Regions from separate parts of the Thalassolituus sp. UBA675 genome, predicted to be linked through region 2. Evidence: predicted binding sites of a transcription regulator. Region 2 holds the regulator's gene; each other region holds the start of a gene.
The links. The regulator sigma-54, encoded in region 2, starts transcription at its own class of promoters, with help from an activator protein. The targets are predictions, from matches to a motif close to TGGCACNNNNNTTGCTNT.
Positions count from the first base shown of each region.

Region 1: the regulator sigma-54 is predicted to act here: its motif matches at 3,498-3,515, upstream of B3007_RS04910 (ammonium transporter).
Region 3: the regulator sigma-54 is predicted to act here: its motif matches at 1,729-1,746, upstream of B3007_RS04570 (nitrate reductase).

Region 1 covers NZ_DBNJ01000009.1:238,199-248,632, forward strand. Annotated here, with positions in the region: gene B3007_RS04900 (hypothetical protein) at 1-1,249, opposite strand, end outside; gene B3007_RS04905 (hypothetical protein) at 1,436-2,167, opposite strand; gene B3007_RS04910 (ammonium transporter) at 2,170-3,456, opposite strand; gene B3007_RS04915 (ABC transporter permease) at 3,710-4,909, opposite strand; gene B3007_RS04920 (ABC transporter permease) at 4,942-6,159, opposite strand; gene B3007_RS04925 (ABC transporter ATP-binding protein) at 6,156-6,884, opposite strand; gene B3007_RS04930 (efflux RND transporter periplasmic adaptor subunit) at 6,877-8,028, opposite strand; gene B3007_RS04935 (DUF262 domain-containing protein) at 8,420-9,613, shown strand; gene B3007_RS04940 (HEPN domain-containing protein) at 9,628-10,278, shown strand.
Region 2 covers NZ_DBNJ01000031.1:66,591-77,024, forward strand. Annotated here, with positions in the region: gene mgtE (magnesium transporter) at 1-1,039, opposite strand, end outside; gene B3007_RS13670 (HPr family phosphocarrier protein) at 1,169-1,438, opposite strand; gene rapZ (RNase adapter RapZ) at 1,451-2,326, opposite strand; gene ptsN (PTS IIA-like nitrogen regulatory protein PtsN) at 2,344-2,802, opposite strand; gene hpf (ribosome hibernation-promoting factor, HPF/YfiA family) at 2,806-3,108, opposite strand; gene B3007_RS13690 (RNA polymerase factor sigma-54) at 3,173-4,732, opposite strand; gene lptB (LPS export ABC transporter ATP-binding protein) at 4,877-5,602, opposite strand; gene lptA (lipopolysaccharide transport periplasmic protein LptA) at 5,599-6,177, opposite strand; gene lptC (LPS export ABC transporter periplasmic protein LptC) at 6,161-6,712, opposite strand; gene B3007_RS13710 (KpsF/GutQ family sugar-phosphate isomerase) at 6,712-7,689, opposite strand; gene B3007_RS13715 (calcium/sodium antiporter) at 7,686-8,648, opposite strand; gene B3007_RS13720 (ATP-binding cassette domain-containing protein) at 8,817-9,629, shown strand; gene mlaE (lipid asymmetry maintenance ABC transporter permease subunit MlaE) at 9,629-10,411, shown strand; gene mlaD (outer membrane lipid asymmetry maintenance protein MlaD) at 10,415-10,434, shown strand, end outside.
Region 3 covers NZ_DBNJ01000009.1:145,515-155,948, reverse strand. Annotated here, with positions in the region: gene nirB (nitrite reductase large subunit NirB) at 1-1,297, opposite strand, end outside; gene B3007_RS04570 (nitrate reductase) at 1,926-4,589, shown strand; gene cobA (uroporphyrinogen-III C-methyltransferase) at 4,594-5,349, shown strand; gene B3007_RS04560 (MAPEG family protein) at 5,476-5,826, opposite strand; gene B3007_RS04555 (DUF4870 domain-containing protein) at 5,871-6,236, opposite strand; gene B3007_RS04550 (NAD(P)-dependent alcohol dehydrogenase) at 6,354-7,406, opposite strand; gene B3007_RS04545 (MipA/OmpV family protein) at 7,544-8,242, opposite strand; gene B3007_RS04540 (DNA-3-methyladenine glycosylase I) at 8,600-9,169, opposite strand; gene B3007_RS04535 (DUF938 domain-containing protein) at 9,180-9,806, opposite strand; gene B3007_RS04530 (proline--tRNA ligase) at 10,107-10,434, shown strand, end outside.

The sequences.
Region 1 (10,434 bases), on a different contig from region 2:
CAATGCCGCCGTCGGTTTCGTCGCCGTACGTCGCATACGCGTCGCCTTCAATATCGAAAGTCACACTTTCAATGGTCGTCACACCGGTGAAGGTTGCTGTAACGGCGCTCAGGTTGGTTGTGAAGCGGCTGATATTCGTGCTGTTGCTGCTGGCGGCCACAGCGCGCACAGTGTTCACATCGGTCGTATCAGAGACATCAGGGTGAGTCGCCATGGTATGAATCTCTGCAAGCGATTCAGGCTTTGATGTGCTGCTGACAAAATCAGGTGCAATGTCACCGCTGCCAGACGCAAAAATATTGCTGTACACGAGTACTGCATCGTTCGACTTTTCTGCAACGCGCAGTTCAGTACCACTTAGAATAATATCAACTGGGTTGCCGAGCATGGACTCAGGGCCATAAATATGGCGATCAACCTGAGTACCACCGTCGGCAGTAGAGGCCAAAGAAATCACAAAAATAGCACCGTCAGTAGCAGAGGCTGCATCGCCAACATCGCTCACTACAAGGCGGTCGCTGGCCACTTCATAGGCGATGCCATGGGCGTTAACAGAGATTTTAGTGCCTTCGCTATTACTTGGCGTGATGGTTCGGTCGGCAGCTGATGCCGTAAAGCCGTTGGCCATGTAATCGTCATAGACAGCGATCGTACCGTCAGTCAGAGCGATAAATAAGCGATCGTTCGCTTCGTCATACGTCAGGTCCCAGGGCTTCACGCTAAGAGTCGTTGTCGCAACGGGGGCAACATCGCCCGCAGCGGCAGTACCGAAGACGCTGATATTCAGCTCATTCAGGTTTGCTACAAATACATAGCCTGCGTCTTCAGCGAGGGCGATACCTTTCGGATTTGCAAGCCCAGTGGTTGTGCCTGTGATCTCACGATCATACTGGCTGCTGTATTCGCCGCCAGCCGCTCGCTGGTTAATCCGGCAGATCGTGCGGACAGCGTTGTCTGTCAGGTCTGCGGCCTGAACCAGATCACCGGAGGGGTCAATCGCGATACCCTCGTTCGCACCCGTCGAAAAGCTTTTTGAAACAGCACCCGACTGATTCACTGTGTCAACCGTACCCGCGTTTTCAGAACCGTTGTTAGCGAGTAAGTAGTTCAGATAGCTGAGCCCGGGAGAGCCGTTTACGCCATCTGTACCATCGGAGCCATCATCACTACCACAGGCCGTCAGGCCGATGATGCTAGCGGCAATGAGAGTCAGTTTGTTTGCTGATTTGTACTGGGGGAAGATCTTCATATCACGTGTACCTTTCAAAGAGGTAAGTTGTGTAGCCATTTGGCTGCGTCGTTGGATGTGACAGATCGGGTGCAAAGATGCATCACTTAGGTGATACGAAGGGGGATTCAGTTTGGATGCAGGTACCGTAGAAAAAAGTTGTATTGGCTGTATTTGTTACGAAAGTTACGAAAGCAAGAGGGCGCCTCAGCGCCCCAGAAGTTGATTCAGACAAGTCGCATAAGGCTCATCGCCTCGATATTTTTCACCGACCTCGCGTACTGCTTTGCTCAGCAGCAAGTCGGCATCTACCGGTCCGATTGCCTCGCAGCAGCCGATGTAGGTGAAGTTAATCAGCTTACGTGCGTCCCTGATTTCCAGTGGCGTATGAACGGCTGAGACCGAAATATCCGGTTGTTCAAACATAGCCACAGCGGCAGGCTGCAATTTCTTCTTTTGAGCGGCGCTGAGTACATACGATTTAATGCTGCGTATCTGATCTGAGCGCAAGCGACTGAACAGCATATTAACCACTTCGGCGACCAGACTGTTCTGCGGTGCAGTACCCGAGGTCTTCTGAAGTTGCGAAGGCCTGAAGGTAGTTTGCTGAGGCCGGCGGATCTCTTCTTTGGTCACCGGCTCAGAGGGCGTAAACGAAGTTTCTGCATCGTCTGCTGAATTCATCCAGTTGATGGGGTCAGGCTTCAGATCGGATTCGTTGGCAGCCATGACCATGCGTACCAGGCGGCTGAGAATCTCGATGCGGTTTTGCTGAATACCCGGAACATCCCGGCACGCTCCCAGAAACTGATTCAGTTCATAGCGCGAGCGTTCAGAGAATTCTGCCTGCCATAGGATCATAACTTGGCGAAGTTCTTCGCCAACAATATAGTCCGACAAAATCGTGAACACGATGCGACGTTTAATATCAGGGCTCATGCTTATGGCTCCTGACGGAAAGTGATGTTTTGCTGGAACTCTGGATAACCGACTTCATTGTGCTCGGTACAATCCAGGCCCATCTGCTCATGTTCTTTTGAAGACCGAAGGCCAATCACAAAACGAATAAGCGTAAACACCAGCAGCGACAACGGGAAGGCCCAGAGGAAGGCAGCGATCACACCAATGGCCTGAGTCGCAACACGCTGAGCATCGAACATGTCGCCTGCGAAAAAGAGCCCCGCGGCAATCGTGCCCCAAGCACCTGCGAAACCATGGACAGGAATCGCTGAAACAACATCGTCGAGTTTCCAACGAAGCATCAGGTCCTGGCCCAGTGTTGCAATCACACCACTGACAGCGCCTGTGACGATGGCGAATGGCGGTTCCATCGTGGCGCAACCCGCGGTGATCCCGACCAGTCCTGCGAGGCTACCATTAACTGTGGTTGTTAAAAGAATCGGACGCTGCAACAGAGCAGATAATAGAATCGCACCGCCGGCTCCAGCCGCGGCGGAAAGGTGAGTGTTAAGAATAATGCCGCCAATATTTTCTGACGCAGATAATGCACTGCCGCCATTAAAGCCAAACCAGCCGAACCAGAGGATGAAGCCACCCAGTGCAACCAGAGATAAATTGTGGCCCGGAATATTCCGTACTTTGCCCGAATTATCAAAACGGCCGGTACGGGCGCCAACCGCAATGACCCCGGCAAGTGCACACCATGCGCCCAAAGAGTGCACAACGGTAGAGCCTGCAAAATCAATAAAGCCCAGCTCAGCCAACCAGCCCTGACCGCCGTAACTACCGCCCCAGGCCCAACTGCCAAACACAGGATAAATAAAGGTTACGATAGCGGCAGCGGATAACAGATACGCGGTGTAGCGTGTACGCTCAGCCATAGCACCACTGCAAATCGTGACGGCCGTTGCAGCGAACATGGTCTGGAATAATAAGAAGGTGAAGTCCCAGTTGCTGCCTTCGGATAAGCCGAAGGCCGTGGTACCAAAGAAACCTGTGGGGTTGTAGCCAAACATAATGCCGAAGCCAACGGCCCAGAACAAAAGACTACCGATACAGACATCGATGTAGTTTTTCATCATTACGTTAATCGCGTTTTTCGCACGCGACATGCCGCTTTCAAGCAAGGCGAACCCTGCCTGCATAAAGAATACAAGAGTGGCGGAAACCAGTATCCAGACGATATCCGTGCTAGTTATTCCGGTATCTGCATGAGCGATGCCGGGGACAATAGTTAGCGACAACAGCATCGCTGGGAGGAAGTACATATAGCTAAGCCTATGTTTCTTATAAAATTTCTCCTGCTTGTTTGGCAAGTGTTGTGCCATCTATTTATATCTTTGTAACTAACGGCAAGTTATGTGTCGCAGCTCAGCAGCGATGGGCCTTTAGCGACAGGATGGAAATTATATGGAAAGGGGATTTAAACCGCTTTTACGATATTGGTGCGTGAGTGGTTGGTATTGGTGCGCCAAACTGGTCGAAAACAGTGCAAAAAAACGACATCGTGGGGCACGATTGTTATTCACCTCGTAACGCTTCAATCGGGCTCAGGCGTGATGATTTATACGCAGGCCAGATACCTGAAATTAGCCCGGTAATAACGGCGACTGCGATGGCCAGCCCGAGTGTCGAAAACTGAATCTGAACCGGAAAGGCCGGGGCCAATAGACTTAACAGGGCGACGACAACGGCTGTGATAACGATGCCGATAAAAGCACCGAATAATGAGAGCATGACGGCCTCGCCCAAAAAGAGACTGAGCAACTGCCGTCGCGGACAACCAATGGCTCGCAGTAACCCGATCTCTGCGGTGCGCTCGGTCAGGTTGGTCGTCATGATGGTGAAGATACCCACGCCGCCGACTAATAAAGAAATCCCACCCAAAGCCGCGACGCCTATGGTCAGGATGCCGAGAATGCGGTTCATGCTACTGAGCATTTCATCCTGGCTGGTCAGGGTGAAGTCTTCCTGGCCGTGGCGTTTTATCATCATCGCTTTTATGCGCTCAAGCATCTGGCTGGATGTTGTGCCTTCAGAGAACACGACATCCACTTCCATTAATCCTTCCCGATTAAAAAGCGTAAGAGCACGATCCGCAGGAATATACGCCATATCATCAAGATCAAACCCCAGTGTTGAGCCTTTGGGTTGCATCACACCAATGACCCGATAACGCTGGCCACCAATGCGGATAAACTTCCCGAGCGGGTTTTCGCTACGAAACAGCTCTCGGTATAAGGTGTCGCCTATCACTGCAACGGCAGGGCTATTGCCGCCGGTGTCGGGCAGAAACTTTCCCATCGCCAGAGGGAAATCCCAGGCCTGATTAAAATCAGAGGTCGTACCGAGAATCTCGGTACTGCGAACGCGCTCGCCGTAACGAATAGGCCCCGAGCCCTGAACATTTGATACCACCCATTCGCTGCCGGTAATTCTCGCTAAGGCTTCTGCATCATCGAGGGTCAGTAATCGCACCGAGCTGATTAACCCTCCGGCCATACCGGCAGTTTCGCTGTGGCCCGGCGTGATCGCAATAATACGAGTGCCAAATTGTGAGAAGCTATCCAGAACATATTGGCGAACGCCGTGCCCGAGTGTGGTTAACAGCGTGACTGCGGCAATACCAATGGCGATGCCGAGCGCAGTTAATACGCTTTTGCCCGGCTGGCTGGTGACAGGTGAGGTAGCAAGGCGAAGCCAGTCGTCAGGTCTTATCATTTATATTTCCCTCGCAGCAAGGTCTACCACAGTTATTTCCCTGCCTGAGCTTGCAGTGCCAACACGGGTGGCAGCTTTGCGGCTTTCTGCGCCGGTATCCAGGAGAAGAGAATGCCGGCAATGGCAGACACACCAATCGCCGATACGCTGGCCCATAAAGGGGTTGCGAAGGGCACTTCGGGAAATTTAAATCTAAGGCCCCAAAGAATAAACTCTGCGATCAACATGCCGAGTACAGCGCCACTGGTGGCGAGTAACGTAGCTTCGGTAATAAACAACAAGCGGACTTCTTTTGATGAAGCCCCGAGTGCTTTTAGTAACCCAATTTCAGCCCGGCGCTGAGCTACGCCGATGAGTGTCATATTCATAATTAAAACCCCGGCGACTAACAGGCTGATGGCCGCAATACCGGCGACTGAAAAGGTCATGATTAACAGTACATTATTAAAGGCGCTGAGCAGGCTGTCGGGCGTAACAATCGTAATATCCAGCTGGCCGTCGTGGCGTAGCTTCATCTGTTGCTCAACGGCTGTGGTCATGGCTGGCACAGCATCAATATTCTCAATCTGAATCATTACCCTGAACAGACCTTCGGTATTAAAGATCTGCATGGCGTTATCTACGGGCAAGATCAGAGCATTGCTCATATCGAATCCGAAACCCGTTCCCGAGTCAGTGAGTACGCCCGTCACGCGGCAGCGATAATCCGCGACATTAATCCATTGCCCCAGTGCGCGTTTCGGGCCGAATAATTCATCCCTCAGGGTTGCCCCTAAAATACATTCCGAGCGGCTACGGCTACCTTCGCGAGTGGTAAACGCCTGCCCCTGGCTGAACGCGAGATCCCGGATGCTGAAGAAGTCCTCAGTTGTACCGAGAACTAAACTATCGCGGCTCAACCCTGAAATGCTCAAACGGCTGATGCCCACAACGATAGGTGCAATACGTTCGACACCGGAAATTCGCATGAGGCTTTGGGCATCTTCAAGCGTGATATCACGGGTGCCTTCGCCGGTTAATGGCGGCAGGCCTCCAGTGGTTTCTTTTCGGCCGGGCAGCATGACTAAAACATCGTTGCCGAGGCTTGCGAACTCAGCCATAACAAATCGTCGTCCGCCCTCGCCAATGCCAGTCAGCAACACAACCGCCAATACACCAATGGCCATAGCCACTAACTGCATGGTGGTACGAAATCGCGTTCGTGTCAGTGAGCGCAGGGTAAAGGTGAGATGATCCTGCAGGCGGATCATACGGCGGGCTCTTCTGTGGGGGGTATGGCGAACGTATCGTCGCTGACGATGGCGCCATCCACCATACGCAAACGCCGCTTAGCGCGCTGGCCGAGCGCCATGTCGTGCGTAACCACAATTAAGGTAATGCCCTGAGCATTTAATTCTTCCAGCAGCTCAACCACGTCGGCACCCGAATGAGTATCGAGATTCCCGGTAGGTTCATCGGCGAGCAGCAGCGGTGCCTGCATAATAATGGCCCGGCCTATGGCCACGCGCTGGCGCTGACCGCCAGACAACTGCTCTGGTTTATGGTCGGCGCGCTCCGTTAACCCTAAGCGTTGAATAACAGGTGCTAAGCGTTTACGGCGTTCTGCCGGAGGAATACCCGCCAGCACCATAGGCAATTCCATATTTTCACGGGCACTCAGGCGCGGTACTAAGTGGTAAGACTGAAACACAAAACCAATGTGGTCACGGCGATAACCCGCGCGCGCTTCCTCGCTCATAGGCACGGTGTCTTCGCCCGCAAGCCAGTACTCGCCTTCATCAGGCACGTCCAACAGGCCCAGCATATTCAGCAGTGTCGACTTGCCCGAACCAGACGGCCCCATCACTGAAATATATTCGCCTTGCGTAATATCCAGATTGATATCATTAAGCGCATGCACTGTCTGATCACCGAGCTGAAAGCGACGATGCACTCCGCGAACTTTAATGGCCCCAGTCTTCATCGCTTCAGTCATGGACAATAGTATCCAGCACACGCACGGTGCGGCCGTCTGTCAGGTCGCTCTGGCCGGGTTCGTTAATGATCAGGTCATCTTTACTCACACCGCTTATGACTTCACTCCAGGTCCAGTTAGTCAGGCCCAGTTCTACCTGCTGCTTAACGGCGTTGCCGTCTTTGGCGAGCATCACATGATCCGTGTCGATTAATAGCTCGGTAGGAAGCCGCAGGGTGTTGTCAGAGGTTGCTGTAATAACCTCGATATCGGCGCTGTAACCAATCAACAGATGGGTGCCATCAGGGAGTTCATTGAGGCGCACATCAACATCCACCGTACGGGCCTGTTTCTCTTCATCCTGAATATAAGGCGATATCCGCGAGACATGGCCATCAAAGGTGCGGTCGCCGAAGGCATCCAAGGTAACGCGCACAGGCATATCCAGTGCGACCTGAGCCGCATCTACTTCATCAATTGGCGCCTGCACGTAAAAACAATCGGGGTTGATCAGATCAATGGCGGGTGGTGTGGCCACGCCCGGAGGCGATGGTGTGGCGTATTCACCGATCTCGGCGTTCACCTCAGCAATAATGCCAGCGAAGGGAGCGCGTAACTGGGTTTGTGCAAAACGCGCTTTCTGCAGATCCAGACTGGCAGACGCCTGAGTAATCAGGGTTTCTTGCTGTTTGCACGAAAGCTCACTAATGGTTGCGGCGGTTTCGGCGCGGTCTAACTGCTCAGACGATGCCATCTGGCGCTTATGAAGATCATGAATACGGCGCTCTTCACGCTTATCCGATTGTGCCTGCGTACAGGTAGCCTCGTGCGAAAGCCTGGCAGTATCGAGCTGGGCCTCAGCAGTTGCCAGAGTGGCACGAATGTCTTCGTTCCAGAGCTCCATCAAAGGCGCGCCAGCTTCAACTTTATCGCCCTGAGCAACATAAAGAACACTGACCTGGCCACCGAGAGGCAACGACAAGCGGGACCGCTGGCAAGCCTTAACCGTGCCTGAGCGGGTATTGGCGACACTGGCTTCTACTAAGCCGACCGAAGCCTGCGACACAGAGATATCAAGCGGACTCTCAGGCCAGAAGCGCACAGCAGCGACACCTGCGCCAATCAACACAATAGGAATCAGAAGTTTAGGAGAGGGGAGACTCATAATGGCCTTCAGGGTCAGTGACCGTGGATTTCCGTATACGCCATAACATATAGAGTGGGCGGAGGAAGGGCAATGATGTAGGTCAGGGTATATGAAATGAATCGGGAGCTGATATGGCGTCGCCTCAGGTACTTTGCATATAGCGCTAAGGTCGGTATGCTCGGTACATTGAGAGAAAGCTTGGCACGCAAGCAAAGGCCTGATCGCGAGCTAAATAGCCAAGTCTGCTCGTATGTCAGAAGGGAGACCTAAGTTATGGAAGATACTTCAATGATGTCAGAGTGTTGCTCTTGAAACCCCGAAAGAGCGTTTCAGGATAAGCGCGAACGCATACTAACAAGCTTTCAAGCAATTACAGATCGAATAGAGATATAGATCTTTGGAGTCTAAAGTGAGTGACGAAAATATTGAATTTAAGGAAGATGAGGAGCAGCAAGAGTCTGATGAAGACATTGGCTCACTTGATCAAATTTCCTTCTCCTCGGCCGTGGTAAGTGGAAATGACTGGACGACGGAAACTCTTCTCAATCAAATTAATAAGGGTAACATCCTATTGAATCCTGACTTCCAGCGCAGAGATGCATGGGACAAAAAGAGAAAAAGCAAGTTTATTGAGTCCTTGATACTTGGGTTGCCAATACCACAAGTCGTGCTGGCTGAATCAAAAGAACGAAGAGGCGCATATATTGTTCTGGATGGAAAGCAGCGATTACTAAGTATTCGCCAATTTTCCGCGGATGCTGATGATAAGGTTTATGAGCAGTTAAAATTAACTGGCTTAGAAATAAGAGATGATTTGAAACGAAAGAGCCTCCAAGATCTTAGGGATGATCTTGATTTATTCGATGATCTTTCTGCGTTCGAGAATCAACCTATCAGGACTGTGGTTATTAAAAATTGGCCTGATGAAGATTTTTTGTACCATGTATTCCTGAGGTTAAACACCGGGAGTGTGCCTCTTTCACCCCAAGAACTAAGGCAGGCTCTTCACCCAGGGCCATTTGTGAGCTTCTTAGATCGATCCTCATCAAATAGCGATGCTTTACGAGAAATACTTAAGCTGAAAAAACCTGACTTTAGGATGAGGGATGCAGAGTTGTTGCTCAGATTTTTTTCGTTTAAAAATTTCCTATCTGAGTATGGTGGTACGTTAAAGAATTTTCTTGATGATACTTGTAAGAACTTAAATGAAAGCTGGGAAGAAAAAGAAGTATTGATAGAGAGTCAGTTAGAATCTTTTGAGATGGCTCACAGATTCATTAAATCAATATTTAACGGGAATCAGTACAGGAAGTGGAGTGGATCATCCTATGAGTCCAGGTTTAATAGGGCGGTTTTTGATGTTTTAATATTATCTTTTGTTGATGAAGAAATAAGGGAGTTATCAGTAGGGAGGGAGTCAGAAATAGAGGCTGCATATATAAAACTCTGCGATGAAAACAAAGAGTTTATGACATCTATTGAGTCAACCACTAAGAGTTTGTCTGCGACGCAAATAAGAATCTCTACTTGGTTCGAGGTATTGAATGACCTTTTAGGGGCAAGTTTACACGTTCCTAGGTTGATAGATAATCGCATTGTGTAAAGGGAGGTAGGTTTGTGCGCTTATCCAGCCGATTTAAAGAGCTTAAAAGCAGGTTAAGAGAGCTTAGGAATCATATGTTACCTGTGAACTTTTCACCGACCGGGGATTATACTGACAGACAGCAAGATAGAGCTAGAGGCTATCGGTTGCTTGTCCATGCGGAAATTGAATCATATTTAGAAGATGTGTCGAGAGAAGCTGTCACGCAAGCTATACGTGACTGGAAAGTAAATAAAAAACCATCTAGCATTATTATATCATTTCTAGCATCATACCATTCTAGTTGGAGCGTGACTGAAGAAATTAAAAACGAAGAGCTCATTCAAATAGCTAAGTCTAGAAAAAATGCCAAAGACTCTGTCGTTGAAGTAATTGATGTGGCTCAAAGGCAATTTACTCAAAAACTCAAAGACAATCATGGGATCAAAGATAAAAATTTTAAGACTCTTATTCTCCCTACTGGAATAGATATTGGCTCCCTTGATCAAACCTGGCTAACAAATATCGATAGCTTTGGCACAAAGAGGGGGGAGGTTGCACATAAAGCTAAGCGAGCCCAAGGAACTATAAACCCTAAGGATGAGTTCGAATCTGTACAAACGCTATTGGATGGAATTGAAGATTTGGATAGAAGAATTGTGCAACTAAGAAACGAAAACTTCTAGAGTGCCGCTGTTAGGGATGAATGATCTTGCGCCAGGGCGCGGTATTAAATGGCACTATTCATGGAGGGGTTTCAAGTGTGGGAGATATTAAGTACTAATAGTTTTGTTGGCACTTTAGTATCGGGCTTGTTCCTGCTAATCCTTGGTTGGGCTTTT
Region 2 (10,434 bases):
CCAGTGCCTGCCCACGAATAACCAGGGTCAGGACCTGACTGCCAGCGATGCCGCCCATACTGGCAACGATGGGCATCAGTACAGCAAGAGCGACGACCTGTTCGATGGTTTTATCAAACAGGCCGATGACGGCGGAGGCAGCCAGTGCCGTAAGCAGGTTAATGCCCAGCCAGACAGCTCGACGGCGGCTGGTTTTCAGCGCCGGAGCAAAGGTATCTTCTTCTTCATCCAGACCCACGGAACTCATCAGCGAGTGGTCCGCGGTTTCCCGGATAACGTCAACCACGTCATCGATGGTGATACGACCGATGAGTTTGCCCTCTGCATCGACAACCGGAGCCGATACAAGGTCGTGTCGTTCGAACAGTTTGGCAACGTCTGTGTCCTGCATGGTGGCAGGGATCACCCGGGCGTCGGTGGTCATCACCTCACGCACGGTCTGGTTGGGATCGCTGACAAGAAGCTTGTTGATGGTCAGGATGCCAATAAATTCGTTGTTCCGGTTTACGACCAGAAGGTTATCCGTCATTTCTGGCAGCGTCGGGTGGCGACGCAGGTAACGCATAACAACTTCGAGCGTGATGTCAGGACGGATGGTCACCGTATCGGTGTTCATCAGACCACCGGCGCTGTCCTCCGGGTAGCCCAGTACCTGTTCAAGACGGGTACGGTCCTGCTGGTCCATCGCGTCGAGTACTTCCTGGGTAACGCGTTCAGGAAGTTGCTGCAGGATGTCGGCGACGTCATCGGCGTCGAGGTCTGAAGTGATGTCGACCAGTTCTTCGGCACTCAGGTCCGACAGGAAGTGTGCCTGCAGGTCTTCGCTTAAGTACTGGAGTACTTCACCTTCGAGTTCTTTGTCGACCAGATCCCAGAGCACTTTACGTGCTTTCGGCGGGGACGACTCGATCAGGTGAGCAATATCGGCAGGCGCGAGACCAGAATTCAGGATGCGCTCTACTTTATTCAGGGCACCACTTTCCAGGGCAGCATTAAGGCTGTGGAGTTTTGCTTTTGCCTTTTCTGTGTGCTGAGCCATGGCCGGAATCCGGAGTAAATCGGGTTAACTGATTCTAGCCTGATTGCTCGGTTGATACCACGAAAGTACTCGCAGTTTTGGGCCTAATCAGCTGTTTTAGCGGGGATAATCGTGAAATTTTCCTGAGGGCTATTCTTCTTCATCGAAGCGACGATCAATGAGATCGGTAATGGCATCGACGGCAGCTCCTTCGTCACTGCCTTCCGCAGTCAGGATCAGCTCAGTGCCTTTGCTTGCGGCCAACATCATGACTGACATGATGCTCTTGCAGTCGACCATACGCCCGTCCTTGCCAATTTTCAGCTGGCTGGAGAAGGCTGACGCGGTAGATACCAGTTTGGCCGCAGCACGGGCATGCAGGCCGAGTTTATTTATTATTAGAACGCTTTTCTGGATCATACGGTGTCCGGGTTATGGAGTGGGCAGATTCGCCGCTCGCGCTAGTTCACGGTGACGTACCTGCACGTTCGGGTATTTCATACGGTATTCGGTGGCTAGCTGCTCCGCCAGGTAGACGGATCTGTGCTGACCACCGGTGCAGCCAATTGCGATGGTCATGTAGCTCCGATTTGCTTCGATCAGACGATCCGTCCAGCGAGTCAGAAAATCGCTGATTGATTTCCGCATTTCTCCAACAACATCATAGCTGTTCAGGAATAACTGTACTTCACTGTCGAGGCCTGTGAGTTTTCGCAGGTCTTCGCTCCAGTAGGGGTTCGGCAGGTGCCGTACATCGAAAACGTAGTCGGCGTCTGTCGGGATACCGTGTTTAAAGCCGAACGACTCAAACAGGATCGACATCTCACCGTTCGGACGATCTGCAACCCGCAGGCGAATCATGCTGCGCAACTCGTGAACAGACATGTGGGTGGTGTCTAAGGTCAGGTCCGCCATATTGGCGAGTGGATCAAGGAGGTCTTTCTCCTGGTCGATGGCTTCTGCCAGTGACAGTTCTGTGGTCGTGAGAGGGTGCTTTCGGCGTGTCGCGCTGAATCGTTGCAGCAGAACCTTTTCAGACGCATCAAGATAAACCACGTCGAGCTGATAGTGATCATTAGGCAGATCGAACAGTAGTTGTTCGACAGGCTCTTCTGTCGCCGACAGGTTACGCGCGTCAATACTGACCGCTACCCGGGTGAGCTTGTCGTTAGCATCTGCCTGACTGGCCAATGCGGGTAGCAGCCCGATCGGCAGGTTATCGATGCAATAGAAGCCCAGATCTTCGAGAACGTGCAGAGCGCTCGATTTGCCCGATCCTGATCTTCCGCTGATAACTACCAGGCGCATATTCGACTCCGTGATGACTACCGCTCTGCGATCGCTCGCTGGAAAAGATGTTTGGCGTCTGGCGCGTTGCGTAGAGCTTCGCGATATTCCGCCTGATTAAAGTTACTGGCGAGTGTCGCCAATATCTGAAGGTGTTCGTCGGTCGCTTCCTCGGGGACTAACAAAGCAAATACGAGGTCGACCGGATTACCATCAATAGAATCATAGTCTATCGGGGTATTTAATCTTAGTAGAATGCCCAACGCTTTCTGACACTGCAGCAGTCGGCAGTGTGGGATGGCGATGCCTTCTCCTATCCCTGTGCTCCCCATGCGCTCGCGTGCTAACAGGCGTTCGTATATATCGTCTGCGGAGGCGTCGCCGATTTCTTCAGCAACCAGAGATGAAAGTTGTTCTAACAGTTTTTTCTTACTGGAAACGGTCACGTCAATGACGGACCGCTCCGGTGTGAGGATATCCTCAATACTCAAAGACATGCTTCAGCCTTGACCGTGTTGGCGCGCTACCAGCTTCTCTTTGTGTTTCAGAACCTGACGGTCCAGCTTATCCACCATCTGATCGATAGCGGTATACATATCTTCGTTTTCTGCTTTGGCGTGCAGGTCGTGACCTGTGATGTGAATTGTCGCTTCAGCCGTCTGTCGATCTTTAACGACAGTCAGTGTGACTTGCCCTGTGGTGATGCTGTCACTGTGGCGCGTCAGTTTTGCCATTTTATCTTCAACGTGTGCCTGCATAGCTTCTGTTACTTCTACATGATGACCACTGATATTGATTTGCATGCCAAGTCTCCTGTGTCGCTGGCGGTATGTGAATCAAAGTCTGTTGACTCTCAACTAACAGACTCTAAATCAGCTGCTTACGTTCATTCGATGGTGGTATCAGCATAGCCTCGCGGTATTTCGCTACCGTGCGCCGTGCCACTTTGATGCCTTTCTCACCCAGCATCGTTGCTATCTTGTTGTCACTGAGTGGCTTCCGCGTGTTTTCGTCCGCGATCAGTTTTTTGATCATCGCCCGGATGGCCGTCGATGAACACTCCCCGCCGCTGTCGGTGCTGACGTGGCTGGAGAAAAAATACTTGAGCTCAAAAATGCCGCGCGGCGTATGCATGTATTTCTGAGTCGTCACCCGCGAGATCGTTGACTCATGCATACCAACCGCTTCGGCGATGTCATGAAGCACCAGCGGTTTCATCCCTTCATCACCTTCTTCAAAGAAGTCTATCTGGAATTCAACGATTTTGGTTGCGACTTTGAGCAGAGTGTCATTGCGACTTTGCAGGCTTTTGATAAACCAGCGCGCTTCCTGCAGGTGATCTTTGAGGAAGGTATTGTCGGCACTGCTGTCTGAGCGGCGGATCAGCGATGCATAATCGGCATTCACGCGCAGCTTGGGTGCAATTTCTGGATTCAGCTCAACACGCCACTCATCACGAATCTGGCGGACGATGACGTCTGGAATGACGTATTCAGATTCTTCTGAAGCGATACCGGCACCCGGCTTAGGGTTCAGCTCTTTAATCAGTCGCATGACGGATTTCAGGTCGTCTTCCTTTAATTTGGTACGGCGCATCAGCGACTGATAATCACGGCTACCAAGCAGGTCAATATGATCACGAATGATCAGCTGAGCTTCGGTTAACCACGGGGTACCTTGTGGAAGCTGATGCAGCTGAAGAAGCAGACATTCGCGCAGGTCGCGGCAGAAAACACCGGCCGGATCAAATTGTTGCAGGCGATGAAGAACTGCCATCACTTCTTCTTCTTCGATTTCGAGTGACGGGTCCATCGCTTCAATGACGTCTTCAACTGTCGTGTGAAGGTAGCCATCATCGTCTACACCATCAATCAGCATGGTCGCAACTTCGCGGTCAGCATCTGACATTGGGGTCAGGTTTAGCTGCCAGAGCAGGTGATCCTGCAGATTGTCGCTGGTGGCGTAGCGGGAATCGTAGTCAAAGTCTTCGTCTACCGGCCCGGAGCTTGATGCGACTCCGGCGCTGACCTGATAGGTATCTTCCCACTGGCTATCTACAGGCAGGTCATCGGGCAGTTTCTCGCTCGACCATTGCTCATCGAGAGATTCCTGGCCGCTCTGATCGTCGTAGGAATTGTCATCGTAGGAATTGTCGTAATCCTGATTGTCAGAGCTGCTCTCACGGTCTTCGCGGCTGTCTCTGTCGTTGTTATCGGAATCAGAACTGCGGGAATCGTTGTCGGACTCGTTGCCTGAGTCGCTGTTGTCATCAAACTCTTCGCTTTCCAGCATTGGGTTGGAATCCAGCGCTTCCTGAATTTCCTGCTGAAGGTCCAGCGTTGAAAGCTGGAGGAGGCGGATGGCCTGTTGCAGCTGAGGCGTCATCGTCAGCTGCTGGCCCATCTTAATCTGAAGGGATGTCTTCATATAACTCGGTAATTACGACCTGAAAATCGAACCATCTTTTTGTTTGATGCACCTAGCATTATAGGCAAAGTCCTTGTGTATGGAACCTATTTTGCTTACCAGAGTAAATAGATAACTCTACAGTACGTGACATCGGTCAGAGTTTCAAAGACGGAAATCGTCCCCAAGGTAGACTTCGCGCACCTGCTCATTGGCAAGCACATCTTCAGCCGTGCCTTCGGCAATGATGTGGCCGCCACCAACGATAAAGGCTTTCTCGCAGATCGCGAGTGTTTCACGCACGTTGTGGTCGGTAATCAGTACGCCGATGCCCCGCGCCTTAAGCTGACGGATAATATCCATGATGTCCGAGACTGAGATCGGGTCGACACCGGCGAAGGGTTCGTCGAGCAGAATGAACGAGGGCTCTGCTGCCAGTGCTCTGGCAATTTCGACACGACGACGCTCACCGCCGGATAGCGCCATGCCGGCGCTGTCGCGGATGTGTTGAATATGAAATTCGTTGAGCAGCTGCTCGAGCTGTTCGGTGCGCTGCTGGCGATTGAGATCTTTACGGGTCTCCAGAATTGCCATGATGTTGTCGGCAACACTGAGCTTGCGGAAAATCGATGCTTCCTGCGGCAGGTAACCGATGCCTTTGCGGGCACGGCCGTGCATTGGCAGGTGGCTGATGTCTTCATCGTCAATCATGATGCGGCCACGATCCGCCTGCACCAGGTTGACGATCATATAGAAACAGGTCGTTTTGCCGGCGCCATTGGGGCCCAGCAAACCAACGATCTGGCCGCTTTCAACGCGGATAGACACGTCTTTAACGACTTCGCGGCCGCCGTAACTTTTGGCCAGATGTTCTGCCTTCAGTGTTTTCATTCTGTCGCTGCTTCCGGAGATTCTGTCGTGTCAGACTCTGAGTCAGATTCGGACTCAGGTTTTGGCGGCTGGATAACGACTTTGATCCGGCCGGAGTCTTCATCTGTGCTGTCGGTCGACGACTCGGCGGTGGTGCCATCAGCACGCACGGTCTCTGTTGCCATGTCGTAGGTGATGCGTTCGCCGCTGAAAATATTGCCTTCCTGTTCCAGTTCAGCATCGCCAGTAATAATGATGCGGCGCTCGCTGGTGTAGTAATCGATGCGGTTGCCGAGGGCTGTGGTGAGCGGTTTACCGACCTCAATCTGCTGTTGGTAACGGGCACGGTCGCCTTCTGCGACGGCTTTTTCGAGGGTGTCGCCGTTGCGCAGAATCATCAGGCGGTCGGCTTCTATTTTCAGCGTGCCTTGGGTAAGAATGACGTTGCCTTCATACACAACTGTACCTGCGCGGCGGTCGATTTCTGCAGAATCCGAGAGGATCGTCATTTCTTTCTGCCAGTCATCCGGCAATGCGACTGTGTAGCTTGCGATCACTGACAGCGACATCACGGCCAGTTTATTGAACAGGTTCATAAGTCGTACGGACTCCTGTTTTCAGTTCGAGGCGCTGACGTGTGGCGTCAAACATCATTCCGGTGCCAGTCATGCGGCTGTTTTCACCCGTCATGGTAACCAGCTCATCAGTCTCTGCGATCTTGTCATCAATATGATAGGTCAGCCTTGAGGTTTCAAGGCGCATCGGGTCACTGCTGTCGAGCGGCCTGATTAATATGTTGCCTGATAATTTCAGTGCCTGTTCGTTGCCGCGCATAACACCTTCGTCAGCGGTCAGTACCCAGTCGTCTTTTGAACTGACCAGAAGACGTGGCTCACTGAATACGGTGAGGTCGCCCTCGGGAAAGTGCTCTGATTTTGCGGCGTAAAAAGTATCGGCCAGTGAGCCGTCTTTTTCGTAGCGGCGACTGAACAGTACTTCGCCATAATAATCCGGCTCGCGAACGACCTGTTCGGTCGTTTGCCCGGTAATATCGCGGGTGTAGCGATCTACTGCCAGAAAGGCAACGCCGAAAAATGCGGTGACTAATAGCAGTAGATAGCGCTTACGCATCAGATGACGCCTGCTCGCAGAAGGTCGTGCATGTTAATAACACCGACGGTGCGGCCTTCGTCCTGCACGACGAGCGCGTTGATCTTGCCGTCTTCCATGATTTTCAGGGCTTCTGCTGCGAGCATGCCCGGTGAGGTCGTTTTACATTCAACCGTCATCACATCTTTGATGGTGGCATTACGGATATCGACACCATGGTCGATGGCACGACGAAGGTCACCATCGGTGAAGATACCGGCGAGCTTGCCGTCCGGGTCTGCGACTGTGGTCATGCCCAGCCCTTTTGAGGTGGCGATCAGCAGCGCTTCAGGCAGTGAGGTTTCCGGAGAGACAACTGGAATCTGCTCGCCACTGTGCATGATGTTTTCTACTTTCAACAGCAGACGACGACCGAGGCTACCGCCCGGGTGAGAAAATGCGAAGTCTTCGGCAGTGAACCCTTTTGCTTCCAGTAGGGCAATCGCCAGCGCATCGCCCATCACGAGTGCACACGTCGTCGAGGACGTCGGCGCCAGATCAAGAGGGCAGGCTTCCTGATCGACACCCGCATAAAGGTGGCTGTCTGCCGCTTTCGCCAGTGTGGATTCTTTATTCCCTGTCATGCTGATCAGCTGCGTACCCTGACGCTTCAGCAGTGGCAGCAGGCTGGTCACTTCGCTGGTTTCACCAGAGTTGGATAATGCAATGACAACGTCGGCAGCGGTGATCATCCCCATGTCACCGTGGCTGGCTTCGCCCGGGTGAACGAAAAAAGCAGGAGTGCCGGTACTGGCCAGTGTCGCTGCCATCTTGTTGCCAACGTGACCAGACTTGCCCATGCCGGTTACTACAACTCGACCACGGCACTGAATAATCAACTGGCAGGCGCGGGTGAAATTCTCATCCAGATGGTTGCTCAGTAGGCCAACCGCTTCCTGTTCGAGTTTTACCGTGCGGCGTGCGGAGTCAATAAAGTTAAAAGTCGTTGATTCAGTCATGCTTGATTTGCCAGAAATAAGGTGAACATGTAGCCGAGGTAGCCGGCAGTAAGAATGATGCCTGGGATACGTCCCAGCGTCCCTCTGCGATAACAGATAATAAAGAACAGCAGCAGGGCAAAGGTAACGCCAGCCATCACTATGTAGTCACGGTAAAGTGCCATTGGTTCAACGGCGGTGACCGCCAGTATCCCCGGGATCGGCATCACCGCGAGCAGGTTGAAAATATTTGAGCCAATGACATTACCGATAGCAATGTCATGGTGGCCTTTTAAAGCACTGGCGACGGACGCTGCAAGCTCGGGCAGGCTGGTGCCGATCGCAACAATGGTCAGGCCGATCACGAGATCAGACACACCAAAGGCCGTTGCGATACCGGTCGCGCCCCAGACCAGAGCTTTCGAACTGGCCATCAGAGTGATCAGACCAACGATCAGCCAGAACACTGCTTTGCTGGTGGGTGTGCTTTCAATTTCGGCCGCTTCGTCTTCGTCGATCACAGATTCGCCGCTATCCGACGACTGCTGGAACATCAGGAAGAGAGCGAAGATCAGGGCTGCGATCAGGATCAGGGCGTCGACCAGATTCAGCTCAAGGTCGATCAGAACGACACCTGCGAGCAGGGTGATCATCATCAGCAGAGGGAGTTCTTTCTTGAGCAGGCCCTTCTGTAATGGGATCGGCGCGACAAGCGCGGTAATACCGAGTACCAGGGCGATGTTGGTGATGTTCGAGCCAATGGCGTTACCGATCGCCAGGTTGCCGGCGCCGTCGATCGAGGCCATGGCGGAGACAAACATCTCCGGTGCGGACGTGCCGATAGAGACAATGGTCAGACCAACCAGCATCTGAGACATGCCAAGGTGGCGGGCAGTGGCCGCGGCGCCGATAACGAATTTGTCGGCACTCCAGACAAGAAAAATCAGGCCAACGAGGATTGCGCCTATTTCGGGATACATAGCTAAAGATCACGCTCAGGAAATTAAGCCGCTCATTGTACCGGAGCGGTGAATCGGCGCAATTGCAACAGGATGTTCCGCCTGGCGGGCGGAATTGCCGTTGGTATGCCCAGAACAATCCGATATGCTAGCGGTCAGTTAAAGTACAGGGTAAATACAGGTCACCTGATGTCTAACAGCAATAACCACGTCGAAGTGAAGGATGTCACCTTTTATCGTGGTAAACGAAAGATCTATGACGGTCTGAATGTCGCCTTTCCCCGCGGCAAGATCACCGCAATCATGGGCCCCAGCGGCACAGGTAAAACGACACTGTTACGCATGATTGGTGGCCAGCTGAAAGCGGATTCCGGCGAAGTGCTGGTGGATGGCAGTAATGTCGGCACCATGAGTCGCGGAGACCTGTTTGAGCTGCGCAAAAACAAAATGGGTATGCTGTTTCAGACCAGTGGCCTGTTTACAGACCTCAATGTGTTCGACAACGTCGCTTTCCCGCTACGCACCCATACCGATCTGCCTGATGACATGATCCGCGATCTGGTTCTGATGAAACTTGAAGCTGTAGGCCTGCGTGGAGCGCGTGACCTGTTTCCGGCGGAGCTGTCCGGTGGCATGGTGCGCCGTGTTGCCTTAGCGCGCTCTATCGCGATGGACCCTGAGCTGATTATGTATGACGAGCCGTTTACCGGGCTCGATCCGATTTCTATGGGGATGATTCTGCGCCTGATCCGCGGTTTGAATGAAGCGCTCGGGCTGACCAGTTTGCTGGTGTCTCACGACGTTGAAGAGTCCTGTCAGATTGCCGATTACCTGTGCATCGTTTCAGGCGGAAAAGTCATCGGCTTTGGTACGCCAGATGAACTCAGAAATGGCGATAACGCCGAAGTACGTCAGTTCCTTAACGGTGATCCCGATGGCCCTGTGCCATTCCATTACCCGGCCGATGACTATCGCGCTGATTTATTTGCGGGAGAGGCATAATGCTTAAGCATGTTCGAAGCCTGGGACAGGTCGGCGTTCAGTCGATCCAGTCTATCGGTCGGGCCGGTATGCTGTTTACTCAGTCGGTGACCTGGGGTGGCCCGGGCAGCGCGGGTTTTCTTGATCTGATCCGACAGATTCACTCGGTTGGTGTGCGTTCACTGTCGATCATTATTGTTGCAGGTTTCTTTGTAGGAATGGTGCTTGCTCTGCAGGGCTACAACATTCTGGTGAAATTTGGTTCGGTTTCGGCGCTTGGGACTATGGTGTCTCTGACTCTTTTGCGTGAACTCGGCCCGGTGCTTGCGGCACTGTTGTTTGCCGGGCGGGCAGGCTCAGCCTTGACCGCAGAAATCGGTCTGATGAAAGCCACTGAGCAGCTGTCTGCCATGGAGATGATGGGCGTCGACCCGCTCAAGCGTGTGATTACTCCGCGACTCTGGGCTGGCGTTATCAGTGTGCCGATTCTGGCATTGTTATTCAGCACCGTAGGTATCTGGGGCGGAGCGTTTGTCGCTGTCGATATGCTGGGGCTGTACGACGGCGCCTACTGGAGCAATATGGCAAACACCGTGGAGTTTTACGAAGACGTTGTTCAGGGGCTGATTAAAGCCGCTGTATTTGGTGTGGTGGTGACATGGATTGCTGTCTATCAGGGCTACGACGCCGCACCGACATCCGAAGGTATTGGTAAGGCAACAACACAAACGGTAGTGATCTCATCACTGGCGATTCTTGGACTGGATTTTATATTGACTGCGGTCATGTTAGGAGGCGTGTAAAACATGCGTATGCGTAATGTCGA
Region 3 (10,434 bases), on a different contig from region 2:
ATGAACAGATCTGAGCCGTGTCGGGTAATGCAGTTACCCCCAGGCCTGCAGGCGCTTCGTCACCCAGTGCTGGCAGAATAAGTGCAGCTGGATTACCCGGGATATCCATATCGTTAAGCATGAGTTGCAGCAAAGTACCGTAGGATTCAGTTTCACCCACCAGCACGGCGCCAAGCAGTTTTTTACCGTCGGCAGAAACAATAAGTCGCTTGTAGACTTCTTCGATGTCGTCACTGAATACAAACGACTGAGAACCCGCCGTATGGCCATGCGCATCACCTATCGATGCGACATCCACGCCCAGCAGCTTAAGCTTGGTGCTCATATCAGCACCCTTAAAAGCAAGTTCCGGGGTTTTCAGATTTACCAGGGTGTCTGTGATGTGAGCCGCTGTGACTTTTGCCATCTGGTAGCCCGGTGCGACCAGACCGAAAATTTTACTGTCCCAGAGCGCACATTCGCCAATTGCATAGATGTCTTCTTCTGAGGTCTGACAATAATCGTTAATGACAATACCGCCGCGTTCGCCGACGTCGATGCCGAACTGTCGCGCAAGTTCATCCTGAGGGCGAATACCTGCAGAGAACAGAATCATATCTGTTTCAAGGTGTGAGCCGTCGGCAAAGTTCATGCGATAGCGGCATTCTTCGCCGGCGACAATTTCTTTGGTGTTTTTTTCAGTGTGTACTGACACACCCAGAGATTCGATTTTATGTCGCAGCAGATTACCGCCGCCTTCATCGAGCTGCACGGCCATTAAGCGCGGAGCAAATTCAACAACGTGGGTATCAAGGCCGGCTTCTTTAAGTGCATTTGCTGCCTCAAGGCCAAGCAGACCGCCACCAACAACAACACCCGTTTTGGATACTTCAGCGGACGCAGAAATTGCTTCAAGATCTTCAATCGTACGATAAACAAGGCAGTGATCCTGATCCTTACCCGGAATCGGTGGAACAAATGGATAGGAACCCGTTGCCAGCACCAGTTTGTCGTATCCTTCTATACGCCCGGTTGAGGTCGTAATGGTTTTGTTGTCGGCGTCAATTTCGACAACTTTCTCATTCTTTAAATAGGTAATACCGGAATCGTCGTATTCAGATTCTGTGGTGAGTGCCAGGTCAGCGGCGGTCGCCCCTGAAAAGTATTTGCTCAGCTGTACGCGGTCGTACGCAAGGCGAGGTTCTTCGGAAAAGGTGATTAATTCGAATTCTGAGGCTTTCTCAGATTCGGCCATAGTGGCGAGGAAGTTGTGGCCAACCATACCGTTACCAACAACTATGATGCGCTTCTTACTCATGGCGATGACTCTCTCTTATTCAGACATTCTTCTTGTCTCCTTAAATAAGTGCATCGTTGCTCTACTTACCCGCTACGCCGTTGCAGCAAACAGTATCGAATAGGCTTTAGCAATATGAGTGCCAAAGCGGTATCCAGAACCGCCAGATGCAATGGCAGGCCGTCGCGTCTGGTTTTCAGCCTGCCTGTCGGTGGGCTGGGAGTATCAGAACCACAGAGAAAAAGTGATCAGACTCCACTTTTCGCACCAGAAGAGTGCTCATTACAGTTTTATTGCACCCCAAAAAGGCAAATAAGATACAAGGTCACCAGTGACTTACCGAATCAACTTCTGAAAACGGGCCGGCCGATTCTGCTCACATATCACCAGGCTCAGTTGCCACGGGCGTTGAGGCGGGTCTGAGTATGAATAAATGACTAGCATCTCAGAGTTGGCACTCTTTTTGTTTACTCATTACTAAGACCTTGTGCATTGGCAGGGAGCCAGATTCAGCGGTCCAGACACCAACGTTGGTGTCGTCGTTTTGTGTTGTGTTTATGAGCATTGGCGCTCGCGGGTAACTCCGCGGGCGTTTTTTTTTGCTCACGAAAAGGCTTGAGAGTAGCAAGCCAACTATGTGGATAGCCCTATGAGTCATAAAAAGCTACAGGTTCAGACAACATGTCCATACTGCGGAGTAGGATGTGGTGTGGATATTTCTGTCGACGAGAAGGATATTGCGCCTGTCGCTGGAATGAAGTCGCACCCAGCAAATTTCGGGCGTCTATGCGTTAAGGGATCTGCGCTGCACGATACTCTGGATCAAACCGACCGTTTGCTACACCCGACAATGAATGGCCAGGCAGCTGATTGGGATACCGCACTGAACCTGGTCGCCGATAAGATCCGCCAGGTAGTCTCTACCCATGGCCCGGAAGCGGTTGCGTTCTACGGGTCAGGCCAGCTTCTCACAGAAGATTATTACGTCGCCAACAAGTTGATGAAGGGCTTTATAGGCAGTGCGAATATGGATACCAATTCGCGTCTGTGTATGGCGTCGGCTGTTGCTTCTTACAAACGGTCTATTGGCAGTGATACCGTACCGGGCTGCTACGAAGACCTGGAACAGGCTGACCTTCTGGTGATCACCGGAAGCAATGCCGCCTGGGCCCACCCTATTCTGTTCCAACGTATGGCTGCGGCAAAGAAAGCTCGCCCGGATATGAAGGTTGTTGTGATCGACCCTCGTAAAACAGCAACCTGTGACATTGCAGACCTGCATCTGCCAATAAAGCCGGGTTCCGATACTTCGCTATTTAATGCGCTGCTGACCTACTTACACCAACAGAACGCACTGGACACACACTTTATTGAGCAGTGTTCTGAAAACATCAGCGCAGCACTTGATGCCGCATCACAAGCAGCCGCTGATTTTTCTTCACTCGCTGATATTACTGATGTCAGCCAGCAGGACCTGGAAACCTTCTTCGCCTGGTTTCGCGATACGCCGAAAACGGTGACCTTTTATTCTCAAGGGGTGAACCAGAGCGTCGATGGAACTGATAAAGCAAACAGCATTATCAACCTTCACCTCGCCACCGGTCGTATTGGTAAGCCGGGTGCCTGCCCGTTCTCAATTACAGGGCAGCCGAATGCAATGGGTGGGCGGGAAGTCGGAGGTCTGGCCAACCAGCTGGCTGCGCATATGGACTTCTCCCCCGCCGATAGAGACCGCGTACGTCGTTTCTGGCAGTCACCTCGTATTGCAGAAAAGCCGGGCTTAAAAGCGGTCGATCTGTTCAACGAAGTCAAAAGCGGCAAAATAAAGTTCCTGTGGATTATGTCCACCAACCCGCTGGTCAGTATGCCTGATGCTGATGATGTTAAAGAAGCCATGAAACACTGTGAGCTGGTTGTCGTCTCAGATTGCATGGCAAACACCGATACAACCGCGGCTGCTCATGTACTGCTGCCCGCTGCCAGCTGGGGTGAAAAGAACGGTACTGTCACAAACTCTGAGCGCCGTATATCGCGTCAGAGAGGCTTCCTCCCTGCTCCAGGCGAAGCACGCCCTGACTGGTGGATAATTACTCAGGTTGCGCGTCGACTGGGTTTCGAGAAAGAATTTCCGTACGAGCATCCGGCCGATATTTTTGACGAGCACGCGCGGCTTTCCATGTTTGAGAACAAAGGCACGCGGGACTTTGATCTCAGCGGCCTGACCAATTTAAGCCGCGAACAATACGATGCACTCGCTCCGATTCAATGGCCGGTTAATGATAACTACCCTTCTGGCCGTGCACGTTTTTACGACGATGGATATTTCTATACTGAATCAGGAAAAGCGAAATTCATTCCTGTCATTGCAGTGCCGCCCGCGGCATCAGAAACAGGTCTGAGCATGAATACGGGGCGAGTACGTGACCACTGGCATACCATGACCAGAACCGCGAAAGCGCCTGTTCTGGCCCGACACATTGCTGAACCTTATGCGGACTTTCACCCTGAAGATGCGATGCGTCTCGGCATCAGGGACAACAAGCTGGTCAGACTCTGGAGTAACCTCGGAGAGATTATCGTACGCGCTCATGTCCGCAGTGATATGGCGCAGCGTAAGGGCGAAGTTTTTGTTCCCATGCACTGGACCAGTCGCTACGCCAGCAAAGCCCGCATGGGTACTCTGATCAACAAAGATCATGATCCAATTTCTGGTCAGCCTGCCCTTAAGATCACTGATGTTGAAGCGACTATATTTCCAACCGAGTGGGAAGGCTTTCTACTGACGAATAAAGACCTGGGCAGCCTTGATACCGATTACTGGGTTTACAACGTTACAGATACTGGCCACATGTACGAAATTAGTGGGCAAAACGATCCGGTTGAATTCATCAGCTCAGTCAGAAACCAGTTTGAGTCCGATAACTGGGTGATGTTCAGTGACCCCGCGAACCTGCATTATCGCCTGTGCCTGGTTGAGGGTAACCAACTCAAAGCGGTTCTCTTTATACATCAGGATTATGACTTCAGCAGTCGACAGTGGTTGATCGACACGTTTGGTCAGAAAGAGCTGTCAATGCAAGACCGCCGAGCCATCCTTGCTGGCCGCCCTCTTGGCAAAGTGGAAGATAAAGGAGCCATTATCTGCTCCTGTTTTCAGGTCGGTGAAAATACGATCAACAAAGCGATTGCCGATGGCTGTACCAGTGCAGATGAACTGGGCGGTCAGCTCAAATGCGGCACGAACTGCGGCTCTTGTATACCAGAGCTGAAATCTCTTATTGCGAAATACCAGCCCGCAGAGGCTGTGGAGTAAGACAATGAAAAATACACAGAAGCAACCCGGTAAAGTCTGGCTCGTAGGCGGTGGTCCCGGTGATCCTGAGCTGCTGACGATAAAGGCAATGAGAGTGATCAGTCAGGCAGACATTGTGCTATATGACAGTCTGATTTCTGATGAAATTCTCGATATGCTGCCGAAGAAGTGCACACGGATTCATGTCGGAAAGCGCTGCGGTGCGCACAAGATGACTCAAGTCGACATTCAGAAACTTCTGCTCACCAGCGCTCGTAAATACGCCCGCGTAGTTCGCCTTAAAGGCGGTGATCCGTTTATTTTTGGTCGGGGAGGTGAAGAGCTGGAATATCTCCAGAAGCACGGTATCGAAGTTGATATTGTTCCCGGAATTACCGCCGCTGGCGGCTGCGCTGCCGCCGCCAAAATACCACTGACTCATCGCCAATACGGAAATGCTTTGATGCTGGATAGCGGTCACAGTCAATTCGGTGAGTATCAGAAAAGCCAAAGCCCTACCCGAGTATTTTATATGGGCGTTAAACAGGCAGGGATGATCACAGCGAGCCTGTTAAGTGAGGGGCTGTCAGATTCTACACCTGTCGCTCTGATTGCTAACGGGACATTACCAGATCAGGAAGTACATACGGGTGTACTGATGGATCTGCCTTTTTTAGCTGAGCGATATTCCGGTGCAGGCCCTGCGCTGATCATCGTTGGCGAAGTGGCGGCGTTCGCTGCCCGCAACCAGGTTCAGGCCCACGGCGAAGCCGTGGCGTGAGCATACCGGCGCAAGCCGGATTCCCAAGTAAGCTGTTGGTCCAATGCTGAAAAGCGAACTTTAGGACTCGCCCCACCCCGCAAGGCCTGGGGCTTTTTTTTGAGCTGAGATTCCGAAATTCTGAGATCAGAGAGCCAAAATAAGTAGGCACCGCATGGCCAGCACAGCCAGAAAATTGATGGTAAATACAAGGCCTCTAAGGCGAACATTGTTCGTCAGAATCTGAACGCCACGGTGAATCACGCGCCCGAGAATAAATACCCAGGCCAAAGCAATAGAAACGATATTGCTGTCCAGCGCCTTCATCATCAGGACCAGGCAGGCAATATAGAAAAATACCGGCCATTCAAACTGATTACTGAGATTGGCTGATATTCTGGGTTCCATACCCTTACAAAGGGAAGCTGCTTTTTCTGACCATTGAAGGCCCCAGACCTTTGGGGCTCTCGCTAGTGTGAGCAGAGAATACAAAAACACACACCAGCATATTCATCCGACGCCCATTTTATGCACCAACGTGTTCAGGGTTTGAAAAAGGTGATGCTCATTGGGTAAATCCAAAGCTCGCCGTTATTAGCTTTGACGGCAGCAATGATAGCGAATACCAGATTCATGATGCCCAGAACAAAAAAGGCCAATGCACCAATGACAAAGATCCATAGGATAAAACAGACGACAGAGTAGATTACCAGGCTCAGTAACCAATTAGCGGTCACCTTACCATGACGATCTATCTGCTCATTCTTATCTTTATTCATGAGCCACATAACGATGGGTAATATCAAACCCAGCCCAGGAACAAGAATACTGCTCAACTGACTGAGATGAATCATAGTGCAATAGGTATTGACCGGCATCCCCCAATACTCTTCATTCGGGTCAATCATTGTCATAGCTCCTGTGTTCTATGTTTTGTATCTCTGTTCTGTGTTTGTTCACATTATCACGACGCGAAAAAAAACACCCCGACAAGCGGGGTGTTTTTGATATCTCACTGCTGTAAATCAGCCTTCTACAGTAAGTGACGACATGTCCATCACATAACGATGAGAGATATCACCTTTAGCCATAACGTCAAAGGCGTCGTTCACTTCATCCGGGCGAATAATCTCACATTCGGGATGAATGTTATGTTTACCGCAGAAGTCGAGCACTTCCTGAGTTTCTTTAATACCGCCAATCAGGGAACCAGCCACACGACGACGTCCCATAATCATAGGTACTGACATGAACTCCTCCATAGGACCGACCTGACCAACAATAACCAGTGTGCCGTCAATGTCGAGCAGGGGCGCGTAAACAGTCACATCATGCTTTACAGGTACAGTGTCGATAATCAGATCAAAAGAGGCTGTCGCTTTTTTCATCGCGTCTTTGTCTGTGGATGCCAGTACACCGGTTGCACCCAGCTCTTTAGCGTCCGCTTCTTTCTTGTTGGAACGGCTGAGTACCGTGACTTCCGCACCCATGGCGACGGCGAGCTTCACTGCCATATGCCCAAGACCACCCAGGCCAATCACACCAACTCGGCTCCCTTCTTTTACACCCCAGGTGCGCAGCGGCGAGAAAGTCGTGATACCAGCACACAAAATTGGAGCGGCTTTAGACATATCCAGGGTATCCGGAATGCTCAGGACAAACTCTTCACGAACGACAATGTGCTTAGAGTAGCCCCCTTGGGTAATCGTGCCATCAATACGATCAGGAGCACCGTAAGTAGGAGTCATGCCAACACGGCAGTACTGTTCTTCGTGACCGTGGCACTGGTCGCACTCCTGGCAGCTGTCGACCATGCAGCCTACGCCAACGTTATCACCCACCTTGTAGTTTTTAACGTCTGAACCTACCTCAATGACACGCCCGACGATTTCGTGGCCAGGAACCAGAGGGTAAGGCTGAGGCCCCCAGTCGCCGTTCACTGTGTGCAGGTCGGAGTGACAGATACCGCTGAACAGAATTTCAATCGCAACATCGTTTGCGCGCAGTGCACGACGTTCAAAGTGATACGGAACCATTTCTGCATCTGAGTTGTGTGCTGCGTAACCAACAGTTTTCATGAGCGCTCCTTAGAGTCTGGGTTTCATCAGATTTCGATAGACAGTGTAAGGGTACAGCGAGTACGAGGACATGTCTGAAACAATCTGTTTCTTGCACAATCCTCCAGAAGTATCGCCTTTTGTTACTGTATAACCTCTCAGAACATTCGACCGAATGAGAGATTTACGCCAAGCGACTGCTCTGCATCGGTCAGTGGGCTGTTGGAAATTTCTTTGCCATACGTCGTATGAGTCAGCTGAAGTCGGGTCGTTCCGCCACCCAGGCTTCGAGTGAAAAAGGCAATACTGATTTCTGGGTTAGTGGACCCTGCGGGTGCATAGGCAGGACGCCAGGAACGAGCCTCTGCTTCTGTTACACCGTAGTAATAATCGACATAATCTCTGCTCTGATACTCAACACCGATACCGGGTTCTACAAATACCGAGCCGGCAGGTATTACGTATGATGCCCGGGCCGCAGTTTCATACCCAGAGTAAACGCCAAGCAGGTCGTGAATGGCATTGACGCTGAAATGCCATTGTCCGGGACGATAGGCAACGCCCACGCCTCCAGCCATAGAGTAACCTCGGTCATCCATTCCATCAAAGACAGGGCTATCGCCTTCGCTGTAGCCAGCAAACACCGGGCTTAATATCAGAGACGCAGTGACGTCCCCCGGGCGATACACATCATAAGTTGCGTACGGACCATAGAGGTTAAGTCGATCACCACGATAAATGATCAGAGGAACAGGTATGACCCGGCTATTAAAGTCGCGATAGACATCCTCGGAACCAACCACACCAACGCCCCAGGACCAGGGAGAACCTTCGGCAGCACTAAGTTGAGAAAACATTAGAACTGACGCCACAAAAGCAACACACAGACGCGACACAAATCTGAACACAGCATCTATCATTTTATTCTCTCTGTTCACCATTATTACCCTGTCGTAACCCATCGCACTGTCTGAGTCTTCATACACCAGTCAGTTCCTCTGCAATGGAAAAGAGACTCAAAACCCCGAGCCTGGTTGCTTCAGAAATTCCGTTTCTTCAACGGACGACGCCCGGCCAAGACATGGATATTTGCCTACCTGTCGAATCATCGATGAAAAAGGCGTAGGGACAGACTTGAACTTCACAGACCAAGAGGGGTCAGCGCCTTGATCATCTCCGGTAAGAGAAATGAGTCGCAGACAAGCGACTAAGCATCAGGCGTTATCAGGATGCAAGGGGCAACTGGTCAGATGATCGTTCACCATGCCCATACTCTGCATAAAAGCGTAACAGGTCGTCGGGCCGACAAAGCCGAAGCCAAGTTTTTTCAGTGCCTTGCTCATCGCTTTTGACTCTTCAGTCTGAGCCGGGCAATCTTTCAATTCTGCGTAGCGATTTATGACGGGCGACCCGCCGACAAACGACCATAGCCACTCGCTCCAGTTGATTCCGTCCTTTTCAGCTGCAACCCAGGCACGAGCATTTTTACGGATGGCTTCAAGCTTGCCACTATGCCTGATAAGACCGGCGTCGAGCAGGCAATCTTCAATCTCGTCGTCCGTCATTGCAGCGACCAGAGCGGGATCGAAGTTATAAAAACGCTGCCGGTAGTTTGGTCGTTTCTTCAGAACGGTTATCCAGCTCAATCCGGCCTGCTGGCCTTCAAGGCAGAGCTTTTCAAAAAGACGGTGATCATCGTAACAGGGGTTGCCCCACTCTGTATCGTGATACTCAACGTAGAGTTCGCCCTGCGCCCACGGACAGGTTTCGAGGTGTTTAGTCATAAAGGCTGAATCACTCGCCGGTTTCGGCTTTCTGGAACACCAGGGTTCGGTTATTGGCAGGCATTTCCTCATCTGCTCTGAGATACAGATGGAACTGACGAGCAAGAAGCAGGATCTGTTCAAAGTCTTTGATTCCGCTATCGGGATTTCTCTCCCGTAGCCACTGATCCAGATCGACATTGCCCTGACTGGTGTATTGGCCGTCATAATTGTACGGACCATATAAAAGCAGCAGGCCACCTGCTTTCAGCACCCGGCTGATACCCCGGAACATCTTTTCGACTTCCGGCCAACTAACAAAATGCACAACGTTCGCACTGAAGACCACATCGGCGTCTCGCGCAGGCCAGATATCCTGCTCGACATTGAGTTCGAGTGGATCAAGAAAACCTTTCTGTGCGGCATGCTTACGCCATTGACGGATATCTTCAAGACGCTCTTTCAATTCGGTAGGTTGCCAGCGGATTCCTGGCAGGTTGGCGGTCATGTACGCAGCGTGCTGGCCTGTGCCACTTCCCACTTCGAGGATGAAGGCATTTTCTGGGGCGTACTTGCCTAGTACGTCCAGTATCGGGCGCTGATTGCGAATGCACGCTTCAGCTGTGGGGAGTTCGGCGATCTCTGGTTCATTACTCAATAATGATCTCTCCGGGTTTCCAACGTCTTCTTATACACGTCCGTGTTTATTGGATTATCTCACAGACGCAGAATGACACAACGGCCGCACTTGTGAATCAGGCGAAATACTCAGTCTTTCTTGATTCTGTTCACAAATCATACAATAGAAAGTCATACATGACAGTCCGACTAAAGGCTTGGTCGTGATCAGCCTTTACGGCGGCTCCGATGCAAACGGACTTACTAAAGGGCTTATACAGGAGCGGTACATGCTTTAGAATACGTGCACTAATTAATGACCCGATGGCCTACTGTCTCTATGCGCGCTACTCAATTTCTTATTGCGACCGAAAAAGAAACCCCAGCTGATGCGGTTGTTGTCAGCCATAAGCTGATGCTCCGCTCCGGCATGATCCGCAAACTGGCTGCAGGCCTCTATACCTGGATGCCGCTGGGCCTTCGCACCTTACGCAAAGTCGAAAATATCGTTCGGGAAGAAATGGACCGTGCTGGCGCACAAGAGATTCTGATGCCTACGGTCCAGCCAGCTGAGCTGTGGGAAGAATCTGGCCGTTGGTACCAGTACGGCGGTGAGCTGATGCGCCTCAAAGACCGCCATAACCGGGAGTTCTGCTACGGCCCGACCG